Celeribacter indicus: one gene and its partner. The main gene of each other region encodes a partner of the protein of the gene in region 2 in a complex. Links are inferred from orthologs where the notes say so. Each region holds a gene or a part of one and is shown on either strand. Other genes may lie near its edges.

Region 1 (5,778 bases), 2.6 Mb from region 2 along the record:
ATCTGCCGCAGCCCCTCGAGCGCGCCGCGCGCCATCGCCTCCGCCGGCGCGTCCTTCCACTGACGGTCGTCGAGCACCAGCGCGCCGAACATCTCCTGCCGCCGCGCCACGACGCGCTTTTCGCGCCTGTCCCAGCGACAGATTTCGTGCCAGGCGATCTGCGCGCCGAAGAGCCCGCGCAGCTCCGCCTCGCTGATCTCGACCGCCTGCCGGATCCGCGCCTCCCGCGGCGCCCCGTCCGTGTCGGTCACGACGATGAGCCGCGCGCCCGCGAGCGCATCCTCCTCCGCCATCACCGCGCCCTTGCCGCCGGAGAGCACATAGCGCGGCTGGTCGCCCCTGCGCCTGAGCCCGACCCGGTCGGGATAGGCCAGCGCCGCCATTTCCCCGAGGCTCATCGGCGGCGCCTCGCGAAGCCCCTGCCGCAGCCGCTTCGCCTCCTGCTTCACCCGCGCGATCACCCCGCGATCCGCATTCCCCGGCTCCCGCAGCGCCCGCATCCGCAGCGACAGATCCACGCCCGCACCGCGCAGGGGATCGCGTTCGTTCAAGAGCGCGGCCAGTTCTGCCGCCTGAATCCCGGCAATTTGCAGCATATGTGCAAGCCGCGGATGGAGCGGAAGACCCGCGAGCGCCTTGCCATGCGCCGTGATCCGGCCCTCGCGATCGAGCGCGCCGAGACCTTCGAGCAGCGCCCGCGCCTCCGAAAGCGGACCCGCGGGCGGCGGTGTCAGAAAGGACAGCTCCGCCTCCGACGCGCCCCAGAGCGCCAGTTCGAGCGCGAGGCCGGTCAGGTCCGCCGTCTCGATCTCCGCCGGCGCGAAGGCGGGCAGGGCGCCCTCCTCGCCCTTCGTCCAGAGCCGGTAGCACACCCCCTCGGCGACGCGCCCGGCGCGCCCGCGCCGCTGTTCCGCCTCGGCCCTGGAGACGCGCTCGGTCACGAGGCGCGACATGCCGGAGCCCGGATCGAACCGCGCCCGCCGCGCCCGGCCCCCATCGACCACGATCCGCACGTCCTCGATGGTCAGCGAGGTCTCCGCGATGGCGGTGGCGAGCACGACCTTGCGCCCCGTCGCCGCGGGCGCGATGGCCGCCCGCTGCTCGGCAAAGGGCATCGCGCCGAACAGCGGCCGGATCGCGCAGTCCTCCGGCACACGCCCGCGCAACAGCGCCTCGACCCGCCGGATCTCCCCCTCGCCGGGAAGGAAGACGAGCGCCGATCCCGGCTCCGCCCGCACCGCCTCCGCCACCAGATCCGCGACGGCCTCCTCGAAGCGCCGCGCCTTCGCGACCGGCGTCTCGCGCCAGCGGGTCTCCACCGGATAGGCGCGGCCTTCGGACCGCAGGACGGGCGCATCGTCGAGCAGGGCCGCGACGGGCCCGGCATCGAGCGTCGCGGACATCACCACCAGCGCCAGATCCTCGCGCAGCGCCTGCCGCGCCTCGATGGCGAGCGCGAGGCCGAGATCGGCGTTGAGGCTGCGTTCGTGGAATTCGTCAAAGATCAGCGCCCCGATTCCGGTCAGTTCCGGGTCGGATTGCAGCATTCGTGTCAGTATGCCCTCGGTCACCACCTCGATGCGCGTCGCCGTCCCGACCTTCGCCTCGCCGCGCATCCGGTAGCCGACGGTCTCCCCCGCGCGCTCCCCGAGCGTCTCCGCCATCCGCTCTGCCGCCGACCGCGCGGCAAGGCGGCGCGGTTCGAGCATGACGATCCGTCCGCTCACCGCGGGCAGCAGCGCCAGCGGCACGCGCGTCGTCTTCCCCGCCCCCGGCGGGGCCACGAGCACCGCCCGGCCCTCCGCCCGCACGGCGGCGACCAGCTCTTCCAACACCTCGTCGATCGGCAGCCTGTCCATGCCGCCCTTATCGGCCATCGCGCCGCGGGAGGAAAGCGCCGTCTCGCGCCGCCGGGACATCCCGCCTCACTGGACAGCCGGCCGCGAAACGTGCAAGTCAGAGGCCGACGAGATGAGCAGAGAGGCCCGTCATGGAGATCACGGAGCTTGCCCGGCAGGTCATCGCCGGCAATCGCCGCGCGCTCGCCCGCGCGATCACCCTTGTGGAAAGCGTCCGGTCCGACCACCGCGAACAGGCCACCGCGCTCATGGAGGAGATCGGCAGATCGGGGCGCCAGGCCCTCCGCCTCGGGCTGTCGGGAACGCCCGGCGTGGGCAAGTCGACCTTCATCGAAAGTTTCGGCATGATGCTCATCCGCGAGGGGCTGAAGGTGGCGGTGCTCGCCGTCGATCCCTCCTCCTCGCGCTCCGGCGGGTCCATCCTGGGCGACAAGACCCGGATGGAGTATCTGTCGCGGGAAAAGAATGCCTTCATCCGGCCCTCGCCCTCGCGCTCCGAACTCGGCGGCGTCGCCCGGCGCACGCGGGAGGCGGTGGCGCTCTGCGAGGCGGCGGGATACGATCTCATCCTGATCGAGACGGTGGGCGTCGGCCAGTCGGAGACCGTCGTGGCCGAAATGTCGGACGTCTTCCTGCTGCTGCTCGCGCCCGCGGGCGGCGACGAGTTGCAGGGCGTGAAGCGCGGGATCATGGAAATGGCCGACATCATCCTCGTGAACAAGGCCGACGGCGATCTCAAGGCCGCGGCGCAGCGCACCCGCGCCGATTACGCCGGCGCGCTGCGTCTCCTGCGCAAGCGGCCGCAGGATCCCGAAGGCTTCCCCAAGGCGATGACCGTCTCCGCGCTGGAGGAGAAGGGTCTCGCGACCGCCTGGCAGGAAATGCAGGCGCTCGTCGCCTGGCGGCGCGAGAACGGGTTCTTCGACCGGCGCCGGGCGGAGCAGGCGGAATACTGGTTCGGCCAGGAAATCCGCTACGGGCTTCTGGGACAGCTCGAACGGGAGCCCTACAAATCGCTCATCGGCACGCTCGCCGCAAAGGTCGCGGCGGGAGAGAGCACGCCGGGCAACGCGGCGGCCGAGGTGCTCCGGGCGCTCAGGCAGGACGCTGGCTGAACGCCGGCGACGGCATGGGTCGGGACGCGCCCCGTCGACAGGCCGCGATTGTCAGCTGACAATTGGGCGACCGGGCTTGACGATTCTCCCGCGATCCACTATGCACCGCGAACTGAATTTCGGGCGCCGCTCTCGGGTGGTGTCTTTCTCCGTTGAATTCGGGCCTCTTTCGGGTCTGACGGGTCACTTCGGACTTGCGTCCGGCCGGCACCCGCGCCATATGAAGCGCCGATCCAGACGGAAACCTGAGTCCATGAATTCGCGGGGGCGTTCGGCGCTTTCGCCAGTGAAACGAGGAAAAGCCCATGTCGCGTCGTTGCGAACTGACCGGTAAAGGCCCGATGACTGGCAACAATGTCAGCCACGCCAACAACAAAACCCGCCGCCGTTTCCTTCCGAACCTCAACGATGTGACGCTGATTTCGGATACCCTCGGCCGCTCCTTCAAGCTGCGGATCTCCGCCGCGGCCCTGCGCTCCGTCGACCACCGCGGCGGCCTCGACGCCTTCCTCGCGAAGGCCCGTGACGAGGAACTCTCCGCGAACGCGCTGAAGATCAAGAAAGAGATCGCGAAGGCCCAGACGGCCGCCGCCTGATCCTTTCGGACCGGATGACATCGCAAGACCCCGTGAGGCGCGCCTCGCGGGGTCTTGTCATTCTGCCGCAGCCTCGCCGCGCGCCCTTGCCAAGATACGCGCCAGGCGGCACTCTCCGCGGCATGCGCCGCTCGCCCCCGATACATGCCGGCCTCGTCGCCCTTCTCCTGATCGTCACGTCGCAGTCCATGGCCGTGGCGCGCGGGACGATGCGCGATCCCGCGGGGGCGATGATCCTGTGCACGGGCAGCGGCCCGACCATGGTCTATGTCGACGAGAGCGGCAGGCCGATGGGACCGCGGCATATCTGCCCGGAGGCGGCGCTCTCGATCCTTGCGGGGACGGGCGTGGCCTTCGTCCTCGCGCCGCCGGCCCAGGGGCTCCTCCGCTTCGTCGCGCCGGTGCAACAGCCCGTCTTCCGATCCGCGCGCGCGCCGGCCGCGCAGGCCCGCGATCCTCCTTCGGCGTGAACGCTTCCTTCACTGCACAGATACACCAAAGGATGATCCAATGCTGAAAACCACCCTTCTCGCGGGGCTCTCCGCGCTTGCCCTCGCGGCCCCCGCCCTGGCCGATATCACCATTTCCGACGCCTATGCCCGCTCCGCCGGGGCGATGGCCAAGACCGGCGCCGCCTTCTTCACCATCGGCAACGACGGGGATGCGCCGGACCGGCTCGTCGCCGCGCATTCCGAGGTCGCCAGGGTCACGGAATTGCACACCCACAAGGACATGGGCGACGGCGTGGTAAAGATGATGCCTGTCCCCGAAGGATTCGAGGTGCCGGCCCACGGCACCCATGCCCTCGCCCGCGGCGGCGACCATGTGATGTTCATGGGGCTCGACGGCCCCCTGGAACAGGGCGACACCGTCACCGTGACCCTCACCTTCGAGACGGCGGGCGACATCACCGTCGAGATCCCCGTCGACCTCGAGCGCGGCGCCGGGGAGGCGATGCCGCAGCATCACGACCACTGAGGCAAGCATCCGCCACCGCATCGGGGCGTCCCCGCCGGGGGCGCCTTTTTTCTTGCGCGAGGCGCGTATTCGGATAAAGGAAGCGGCACCCGGCCCGTCGGTTTTTGCGCGTGCCGGGCAGGTCCATGACAACCGAAGAGCCGTTTCATGCTGAGCGTCCATGCCTTCGAGGCGGCGTTTTCGCCCGCCGAATGCGATGCCATCGTCGCCCTGGCCCGGCAAGAGGAGCTTGCCGACGCCGGGCTCGTGAAGAACCGCTCCGACCACGGCCTGCGGCGCGCCGATCTCGCCTGGCTCGACGAGCGCGAGGGCGGCGGCTGGATCATGGAGCGGATCATGCGCCTCGTGGCGGAGGCTAACCGCAGCCATTTCGATTTCGCCCTGACCGAATTCGGCGAAAGCCCGCAGGTCGCGCGCTACGGCGCCGAACGGGCGGGACATTTCGCGTGGCATTCCGACATCGGCGAGGGCGCGCTCGCCTCCCGGCGCAAGCTCACCCTGGTCGTGCAGCTCTCCGACCCGTCGGACTACGAGGGCGGCGCGCTCGAATTGCAGCCGGACAGCCATATCCGCACCGCCGACCGCGCCCGCGGTTCCGCCGTGCTCTTTCCCTCCTTCGTGCTCCACCGCGTGACACCGGTCACCGCCGGGGAGCGATTCTCCCTCTCCACATGGGTGCATGGGCCCGCCTTCCGCTGAGATGAGTATTTTTTCAGCAAAGGAAACCGGATTGCGCCCCGGCCGCCGGTTCATGGTGCAGTGACGTCACCGGAAGGGTTTTCGGCCACACGGGCCGGGGCGTCTCCTTCGCTGGCGGTCATCGGCGCTCCCGCCTGTACCGCCTGCCGAGCCTATACCGGAATGTCCTGACAAAGGGTTACCGCGCCGCGCGGTCTCCTTTGCTGCCCAAATACTCGAAGCCCCTCAGCCGCCCAGCACCTCCGCCACCCAGGCCGGGACCACCGCGCTCGCCGGCCCTTCGCGCTGCTCGTCGAACCGCGCGCCCGAGGCCTCGAGGTTGAGTTCCAGCGTGCGGATGCCGAGCGCCCGCGCCATCCGGCCGAAGCCTGCCGCCGGGTAGACCGTGCCGGAGGTGCCGACCGCGACGAAGAGGTCGCTTTCCTCCAGCGCCTCCTCGATCCGGTCCATGTGATAGGGGATTTCCCCGAACCAGACGATATCCGGCCGGGTGCGCGCCGCGCCGCAGGAGGGGCAGGGGTCGCCGACCGC
Region 2 (7,426 bases):
TCCTCGGAGGAGAAGGAGGCGGTCGTCTCCGCGATGACCGGCGCCATGATCGCCCGGAGCGCAGGCGCGTCTCCGGCGGTCGCGACGCGAAGGTAGGTGTGAACGGTCATGTGATCCAGATCTCCCCTGACGCTGTGCCGATCTCGGCCATGAGACCCGGCCGGTCCGCTTGGACGATGCGAACATTCTCCATGGCCGAGACGAAAGGCGCAAGGGCCTCCCGCAGCGCCCCGGCCTCCGGGTGGGCGATCTTCAGGCGGCGCAGGCGCAGACCCTGGTCGGGCAGCGTCCGGGCCGGCCGGCCGGAATGCCATTCGATGAGCGCGGGAAAGCAATTGTCGAAGGGCAGCACCCCGCTTTCCGGCACGACCATGCGCCAGGCGAACTCGCCGCGCCGGAAGGAGAGGATGCGGCCGACGTCGGCGGGCGCGCGCTTCCAGGCCTCCTCCAGATCGTCGCAGGCCACGACCCAGCCGGTGAACCGCGGCGGACCGCCGAAATTGTCGAGATCGAACCATCGCGCCCCCGCCGGGCGCGGCGCCGCGGGATCGGGGGCGATCACCTCGAGGCAGGCGTCGGGCGCGAGCGCCGCGAGCCGCGCCTCGGTTCCCATCTCGGCATGCTTTCCCACGGGGCCGAAGCGGATGTCGAGCAGCGCCTCCACGGCGTCGCATCCATGCTCCAGGTCGGAGGCGGATATCACCAGATGATCAATACGATAGCTCATGCCGCATCCCTTTGCGCCGGCGCTAAATTTAACGCTAACATCACCGCGGTATTCCATTGAATCCCGAAAACGTGACCCCATGTCTTGATGACGCACCCTGCATCCACACTCAACCAAGAAAGAACAGTAAAAGACAATGCTCCTGCGCCGACTGGAAAACTTCTTCGACAGCGACGCCTCGGGAGGCATCGTTCTCATGGTCTCCGCAATCGCGGCCATGTTCGTTGCCAACTCCTCGCTTTATCCCTTTTATGACGCGAGCCTGTCGTCCTACCTCGCCGTGACCCTTGGGGGCGGAGGACTCGAAAAACCATTGATCCTCTGGATCAACGACGGCCTGATGGCCGTCTTCTTTTTGCTCGTGGGCCTCGAGCTCAAACGCGAACTGCTCGAGGGCAAGCTCAAGAACCCGCGCGACGTCGTGCTGCCCGGCATGGCGGCGGTCGGCGGCATGGCCATGCCCGCGCTCGTCTATTTCCTGCTCAATTTCGGAACGCCCGAAACCCATTCCGGCTGGGCGATCCCCGCGGCCACCGACATCGCCTTCGCGCTCGGCATCCTCGCGCTCGTCGGCGACCGGGTGCCCTCCTCGCTGAAGGTCTTCCTGCTGACGCTGGCGATCCTCGACGACCTCGGCGCGATCCTGATCATCGCCTTCTTCTACACCGCCGAGCTGCATCTCGACTACCTGTTCCTCGCGGCGATCCCGCTCGTGATCATGTATTTCATGAACCGGGCCGGCATTCACCGGATCGCGCCGATCATCCTGCTTGGCACCGTGCTCTGGGTGCTCGTGCTGAAATCGGGCGTCCATGCCACGCTCGCGGGCGTGGTGACGGCCTTCTTCATCCCGCTCAAGGACCGTTACGGGAAATCCCCGCTCCACGGGCTCGAACACGCGCTCTCCCCCTATGTGTTCTTCCTGATCGTGCCGGTCTTCGCCTTTGCCAATGCCGGCGTGGTGCTCACCGGCGTGACGCTTGCGGATGTGTTCTCCCCGCTGCCGCTCGGCATCGCGCTCGGCCTCATCCTCGGCAAGCAGATCGGCGTGATGGGCGTGACCTGGCTGCTGGTGAAGTTCGGCATCGCGAAAAAGCCCTATGGCGCGACCTGGCTGCATATCTACGGCGTCGCCGCGCTGGCGGGGATCGGCTTCACCATGTCGCTCTTCATCGGCGGGCTCAGCTTCGTCGACGCGTTCCACATGAACGAGGTGCGCATCGGGGTGCTGTCGGGCTCGGTGATTTCCGCCGTCATCGGCTACGCGGTGCTGAGGCTCGCCCCCGCCGCGCCCACGGCGCACAAGGCGGAGGACGAGGAGACGGAGATCCTGCCCTCCGCAGATCCGCGCCCGGCGCAATAGCGCCGCCTCGCCACGCATCGCAAGAGGGGCCGGACGCGCTGTCCGGCCCCTTTCCTTTTGTCCCCGCGCACGCAGCGGTCCCCAACGGACGCGACGGGACAACGCCCCCGCACCGAAAAGGCCGGGCACGCGGGCCCGGCCCTGTCGGTGACATGCCCGCGGCTCACGCCGTCCCGATGAGATCGAGGATCTGCCGCGCCGCCGCCGGGATGTTCGTGCCCGGCCCGAAGATCGCCTTCACCCCGGCCTTGTAGAGGAATTCGTAATCCTGCTGCGGGATCACCCCGCCGCAGATCACGATGATGTCCCCGGCCCCCTGCGCCTTCAGCGCCTCGATGAGTTTCGGCGCAAGCGTCTTGTGCCCCGCCGCCTGGGAGGAAATGCCGACGATATGCACGTCGTTGTCGATCGCGTCCTGCGCGGCCTCCTCCGGCGTCTGGAACAGCGGCCCCACATCGACGTCGAAACCGATGTCGGCAAAGGCGGTCGCGATCACCTTCGCGCCGCGGTCGTGCCCGTCCTGCCCCATCTTGACGACGAGCATCCGCGGCCGGCGGCCCTCCCGCTCGGCAAAGGCCTCCACGTCCCGCTGGATCTGCGCGAACCCCTCGTCGCCCTCATAGGCCGCCCCGTAGACGCCCGCGAGCGTCTTCACCTCGGCGCGGTGCCGTCCGAACGCCTTTTCCATGGCCATCGAAATCTCCCCGACTGTGGCACGGGCGCGGGCGGCCTCGACCGCCAGCGCAAGGAGATTGCCCTCGCCCGATTTCGCCGCCGCTTCGAGTGCTGCAAGGGTTTCTTCGACCCTGGCGGCATCACGGCTGGCCTTGATCCTGTCGAGGCGGGCGATCTGGCTGTTGCGCACGGCCACGTTGTCCACGTCGAGAATGTCGATCGGATCTTCCTTGTCCTTGCGGTACTTGTTGACGCCGACGATCACCTCTTCGCCGCGGTCGATCTGCGCCTGGCGCCGCGCCGCCGTCTCCTCGATCCGCAGCTTGGGCATGCCGGAGTTGACGGCCTTCGTCATGCCGCCCATCGCCTCGATCTCCTCCATCAGCGCCCAGGCCTTCCCGGCGAGCTCGGCGGTGAGGCTCTCGACGTAATAGGAGCCCGCGAGCGGATCGACGACATGGGTGATGCCGGTTTCCTCCTGGAGGATGAGCTGGGTGTTGCGCGCGATCCGGGCGGAGAATTCCGTGGGCAGGGCGATGGCCTCGTCGAGCGCGTTGGTGTGCAGCGACTGCGTCCCGCCGAGCGCGGCCGACATCGCCTCATAGGCGGTGCGGATGACGTTGTTGTAGGGGTCCTGCTCCTGCAAGGAGACGCCCGAGGTCTGGCAATGGGTGCGCAGCATCTTCGACTTGTCGAGCTTCGGCGCGAATTCCTCCATCACCCGGCTCCACAACAGCCGCGCGGCGCGCAGCTTCGCCGCCTCCATGAAGAAATTCATCCCGATCGCGAAGAAGAAGGACAGCCGCCCCGCGAACTTGTCCACATCCATGCCCGCCCTGATCGCGGTGCGCACATATTCGCGCCCGTCCGCCAGGGTAAAGGCCAGCTCCTGCACGAGGTTCGCCCCCGCCTCCTGCATGTGATAGCCGGAGATCGAGATCGAGTTGAACTTCGGCATCTCGTTGCTGGTGTATTCGATGATGTCCGCGATGATCCGCATCGAGGGTTCGGGCGGATAGATATAGGTGTTGCGGACCATGAACTCCTTGAGGATGTCGTTCTGGATGGTGCCGGAGAGCACGGATCTGTCATGCCCCTGCTCCTCGCCCACCACGATGAAGCTGGCGAGCACGGGGATCACCGCGCCGTTCATCGTCATCGACACCGACACCTGGTCGAGCGGGATGCCGTCGAACAGGATCTTCATGTCCTCGACGCTGTCGATCGCCACGCCCGCCTTGCCCACGTCGCCCACCACGCGCGGATGGTCGCTGTCATAGCCGCGGTGCGTGGCCAGGTCGAAGGCCACCGACACGCCCTGCTGGCCGGCCGCGAGCGCCTTGCGGTAGAAGGCGTTCGATTCCTCCGCCGTGGAAAACCCGGCATATTGCCGGATCGTCCAGGGACGGCCGGCATACATCGTCGCCTTCACCCCCCGCGTGAAGGGCGCGACCCCCGGCGTGTTGCCGAGATGGCTCAGCCCCGCGAGATCATCCTCGGCGTAGAGCGGCTTGACCCTGATGCCTTCGAGCGTGTCCCAGTCGAGGCTCTCGAGCGGCTTGCCCCGCAGCTCCTTCGTCGCGAGCTCTTCCCATTTTGTCCTGTCCGTCATGCCACGGCTCCTCTCCTTTGGCGGCCCGCGACGCAGCGGCGCGGGCGGGACCTTCAGCTTGGTTTGGCGCTCTCCCGGTCCTATATTGAGGACAGCCAGGAGATCCGATGAAAAACCTCTGTTCCGCGGCGCTCGCCGCGCTTCTCTTGATCACTTCGTCGCCCGCCGTCGCGCAGGAGGCAGAGCTCGTGATCGAAACCGCCGACGACGTCGTGCTGTCGGAGTTCAAATGGACCAACCGCGTGCTCGTCGTCTTCGCCGACAGTCCGCTCGATCCGAATTTCAGCGAGCAGATCGCGCTGCTGACCGCCCGCCCCCTGCCCCTCGTCGCGCGCGACGTGGTCGTGCTCACCGACACCGATCCCGACACGCCCTCGGAGGTGCGCAGGACGCTGCGCCCGCGCGGCTTCGCCCTCGTGCTTGTGGACAAGGACGGGCGCGTGATGCTGCGCAAGCCCGACGCCTGGGACGTGCGCGAGATCAGCCGCGCCATCGACAAGACACCGCTCAGGCAACAGGAGATCCGCGAGGGATTGTGAAGCTCACGCAGCAAGCAGGTCCTCCATCTCTTCCGGGCGCGACAGCAGTCCGAGCGCGCAGAGCCAGTCGGCAAAACCCGCCCTCTCCTCCGGCGTCAGCGTGAAGAAATTCCTCCGGTGCAGCGACATGAGGGCGAAATCGCCCGATTGCGCCGTCTCGATCGCCCCGCCGAGCGTGGTGCCGCCCTCCACGCGCAGCACCGGCGGCGTGTCACGCGGCGCGAAGCGGTCGCTCCAGCCGGGCCGGCCGCCCCCCATCGCCACGAACAGCAGCATGAATTCCGTGGCATTCTCGCTGCGCCGGGCGAAGAAGCATTCGAGACAGCCGAGCTTTCCCGCGATCAACTCCACCGCCCGCGCCATCTCCTCCCGCCGGTGCACGACCGGCGTCAGGGCCGGCGGAATGGGAATGCCCTCCGGCAATGTCTGCCCGAGCTTCGCGGCGGAGGCATGGGCCCAGAGGTGCATCTTCGGCGAGGGATCGGAAACCTCGACGCGCGGCCGCCCCTCCGGGTCCACGAACTCCGAGGCATCGGTCGGCCGGATGAAGAAATTCTTCGCATCGAGGATGACGACATGGCTGCCGCTCGCCTCTTCCACGGCCAGAAGCTTGAACGCCTGCTGCATGAGCCAGCCATTGTTGCGCGCCCAGCCGTACACCGCGCGCGGCCGCCCCAGACCCCGGTCGCGCCAGTGCCGCCAGGCACAGCGCGGCCCCGCGACCCAGGCCCGCTCGAGCGCGGCAGGCACCCCCTGCGGCCTCCGCCGCAGCAGGGAGGAGCCCGGAACGATCCGCACCTTCTCCGCAAGTGGCCCCCAGTCCGGGCGCAGCGGCTCGATCGCCGCCCGGCAGGCCGCCTCGTCCTCGTCGTTGAGGACGACGAGGATCGAGTTGACCGAGGCCGGATCGAGAAACCGCGCCATGGAGCGCGCCTGGAGCCGCAGCATCTGCGCCTCCGGCCGGAAGATGACCGTCACGAAATCGAGCGCGACGGCGCCTTGCGCAGCGGCGGCGCCCTGCGGGTCCGTTCCGGCCATGGTCGTCTCCTGTGTACCGAGCCGCGTCATCGTCCCTCCCTACTCGAACTCCATGATCACGTCGTCGACGGCCAGGCTGTCGCCGGGACCGGCGTTGATCTTCGTGACGATGCCCTTGCGCTCGGCGCGCAGGATGTTCTCCATCTTCATCGCCTCGACGGTGCAGAGCGCCTGGCCTTCCTGCACCTCCTGCCCCTCTTCCACATCGACCTTCACGATCAGCCCCGGCATCGGGCAGAGCAGGAGCTTCGACGTGTCGGGCGGCAGCTTTTCGATCATGTGCTTCGACAGCTCGGCGGCGCGCGGCGAGCGCACGTAGACCTTCAGGTCGGCGCCCCGGCTGCGGATGCGGAACCCGCCCGGCACCTTGCCGACCTTGAGCGTGAGCGTGCTCTGCTCGCCCGCCTCCTCCATGTCGATCACCGCGAGCGTGTCGCCCGGCCTCCAGACGGAGGTGCAGCGCATGACGCGCGCGCCGAGGGTCACGGTCGAGCCCTGCTTGTCGGCGTCGATCGTCAGCGGGAAATCCTGCCCGCCGATCTGCACGACCCACTCGTTCGCCACCACGCGCTCGTGATTGTCCATCCGGCCGGAGACGCGGGCGCGCCGGATCTCGGCCACGCGATACATCGCGGCGGAGGCGGCCGCCACACGTTCGAGAACCTCCTGCGGCAGGTCCGCGCCCGCGAACCCCTCGGGATATTCCTCCGCGATGAAGGCCGTGGTGACATCGCCCGAGACGAAGCGCGGATGGTCCATCACCGCCGACAGGAACGGCAGGTTGTGCCCGATCCCCTCGACCTCGAAGGCGTCGAGCGCGTTGCGCATGTTCTCGATGGCCGAGGCGCGGTCCCGCCCCCAGGTGCAGAGCTTCGCGATCATCGGGTCGTAATACATGGAGATCTCGCCGCCCTCGTAGACCCCCGTGTCGTTGCGCACGATATCGGTCTCCGTGACGATCTCCGCCGGCGGGCGATAGCGCGACAGCCGTCCGATGGAGGGCAGGAAGTTGCGGTAGGGGTCTTCGGCATAGAGGCGGCTCTCGATGGCCCAGCCGTTGATCTTCACATCGTCCTGGGTGAGCGTGAGCTTCTCGCCATTGGCCACGCGGATCATCTGCTCCACGAGGTCGATGCCGGTGATCAGCTCGGTGACCGGGTGCTCGACCTGGAGGCGGGTGTTCATCTCGAGGAAGTAGAAATTCCTGTCCCCGTCCACGATGAATTCCACCGTACCCGCCGAGGTATAGCCCACCGCCTTCGCCAGCGCGACGGCCTGCTCGCCCATCGCCTTGCGCGTCGCTGCATCGAGGAAGGGCGACGGCGCCTCCTCGATCACCTTCTGGTTGCGGCGCTGGATCGAGCATTCGCGCTCATTGAGCCAGAGCCCGTTGCCATGGGCATCGCAAAGCACCTGGATCTCGATATGGCGCGGCTGGGTCACGAATTTCTCGATGAAGATGCGGTCGTCGC

Evidence for each region. The genes of interacting proteins can lie anywhere in the genome.
Region 1: the proteins of scpA (region 2) and meaB are in contact, whole or in part, in a crystal structure (PDB 8DPB), measured with the Methylorubrum extorquens proteins. The link is inferred for Celeribacter indicus from one-to-one orthologs. Residues at the interface, in SOR27001.1 of Methylorubrum extorquens: Glu577, Glu578, Asn579, Asp580, Gly581, Arg582, Arg583, Arg585, His596, Ala604, Ser605, Ala608, Asp609, Gly611, Phe612, Asp613, Val614, Asp615, Ile616, Gly617, Pro618, Leu619, Glu625, Arg628, Gln629, Val631, Glu632, Asn633, Asp634, Glu661; in SOR26638.1 of Methylorubrum extorquens: Arg20, Ala21, Ala24, Arg25, Thr28, Ser32, Arg33, Arg34, His37, Thr98, Gly99, Gly100, Ser101, Ile102, Leu103, Lys106, Thr107, Ala110, Ala113, Ile114, Asp115, Arg116, Ala118, Phe119, Ile120, Arg121, Pro122, Pro124.

Annotation. Positions count from the first base shown.
Region 1 is NZ_CP004393.1:856,159-861,936, forward strand. Bases 993-3,982 are described here. They hold meaB (methylmalonyl Co-A mutase-associated GTPase MeaB), read left to right. Parts: upstream 993-1,990; coding sequence 1,991-2,974; downstream 2,975-3,982. Other genes in these bases: hrpB (ATP-dependent helicase HrpB), read right to left, coding at 993-1,859; rpmB (50S ribosomal protein L28), read left to right, coding at 3,280-3,570; P73_RS24270 (hypothetical protein), read left to right, coding at 3,693-3,982. Outside these bases: more of hrpB, read right to left, coding at 1-992; more of P73_RS24270, read left to right, coding at 3,983-4,040; P73_RS04395 (copper chaperone PCu(A)C), read left to right, coding at 4,081-4,548; P73_RS04400 (2OG-Fe(II) oxygenase), read left to right, coding at 4,696-5,247; P73_RS04405 (NAD-dependent deacylase), read right to left, coding at 5,473-5,778. UniProt on the Escherichia coli protein: Binds and hydrolyzes GTP. Likely functions as a G-protein chaperone that assists AdoCbl cofactor delivery to the methylmalonyl-CoA mutase (MCM) ScpA and reactivation of the enzyme during catalysis.
Region 2 is NZ_CP004393.1:3,437,177-3,444,602, forward strand. Bases 1,816-4,733 are described here. They hold scpA (methylmalonyl-CoA mutase), read right to left. Parts: upstream 4,378-4,733; coding sequence 2,254-4,377; downstream 1,816-2,253. Other genes in these bases: nhaA (Na+/H+ antiporter NhaA), read left to right, coding at 1,816-2,090; P73_RS16985 (DUF4174 domain-containing protein), read left to right, coding at 4,485-4,733. In the rest of the region: P73_RS16965 (GNAT family N-acetyltransferase), read right to left, coding at 1-110; P73_RS16970 (VOC family protein), read right to left, coding at 107-727; more of nhaA, read left to right, coding at 864-1,815; more of P73_RS16985, read left to right, coding at 4,734-4,916; P73_RS16990 (DUF6492 family protein), read right to left, coding at 4,920-5,954; P73_RS16995 (acetyl-CoA carboxylase biotin carboxylase subunit), read right to left, coding at 5,994-7,426. UniProt on the Escherichia coli protein: Catalyzes the interconversion of succinyl-CoA and methylmalonyl-CoA. Could be part of a pathway that converts succinate to propionate.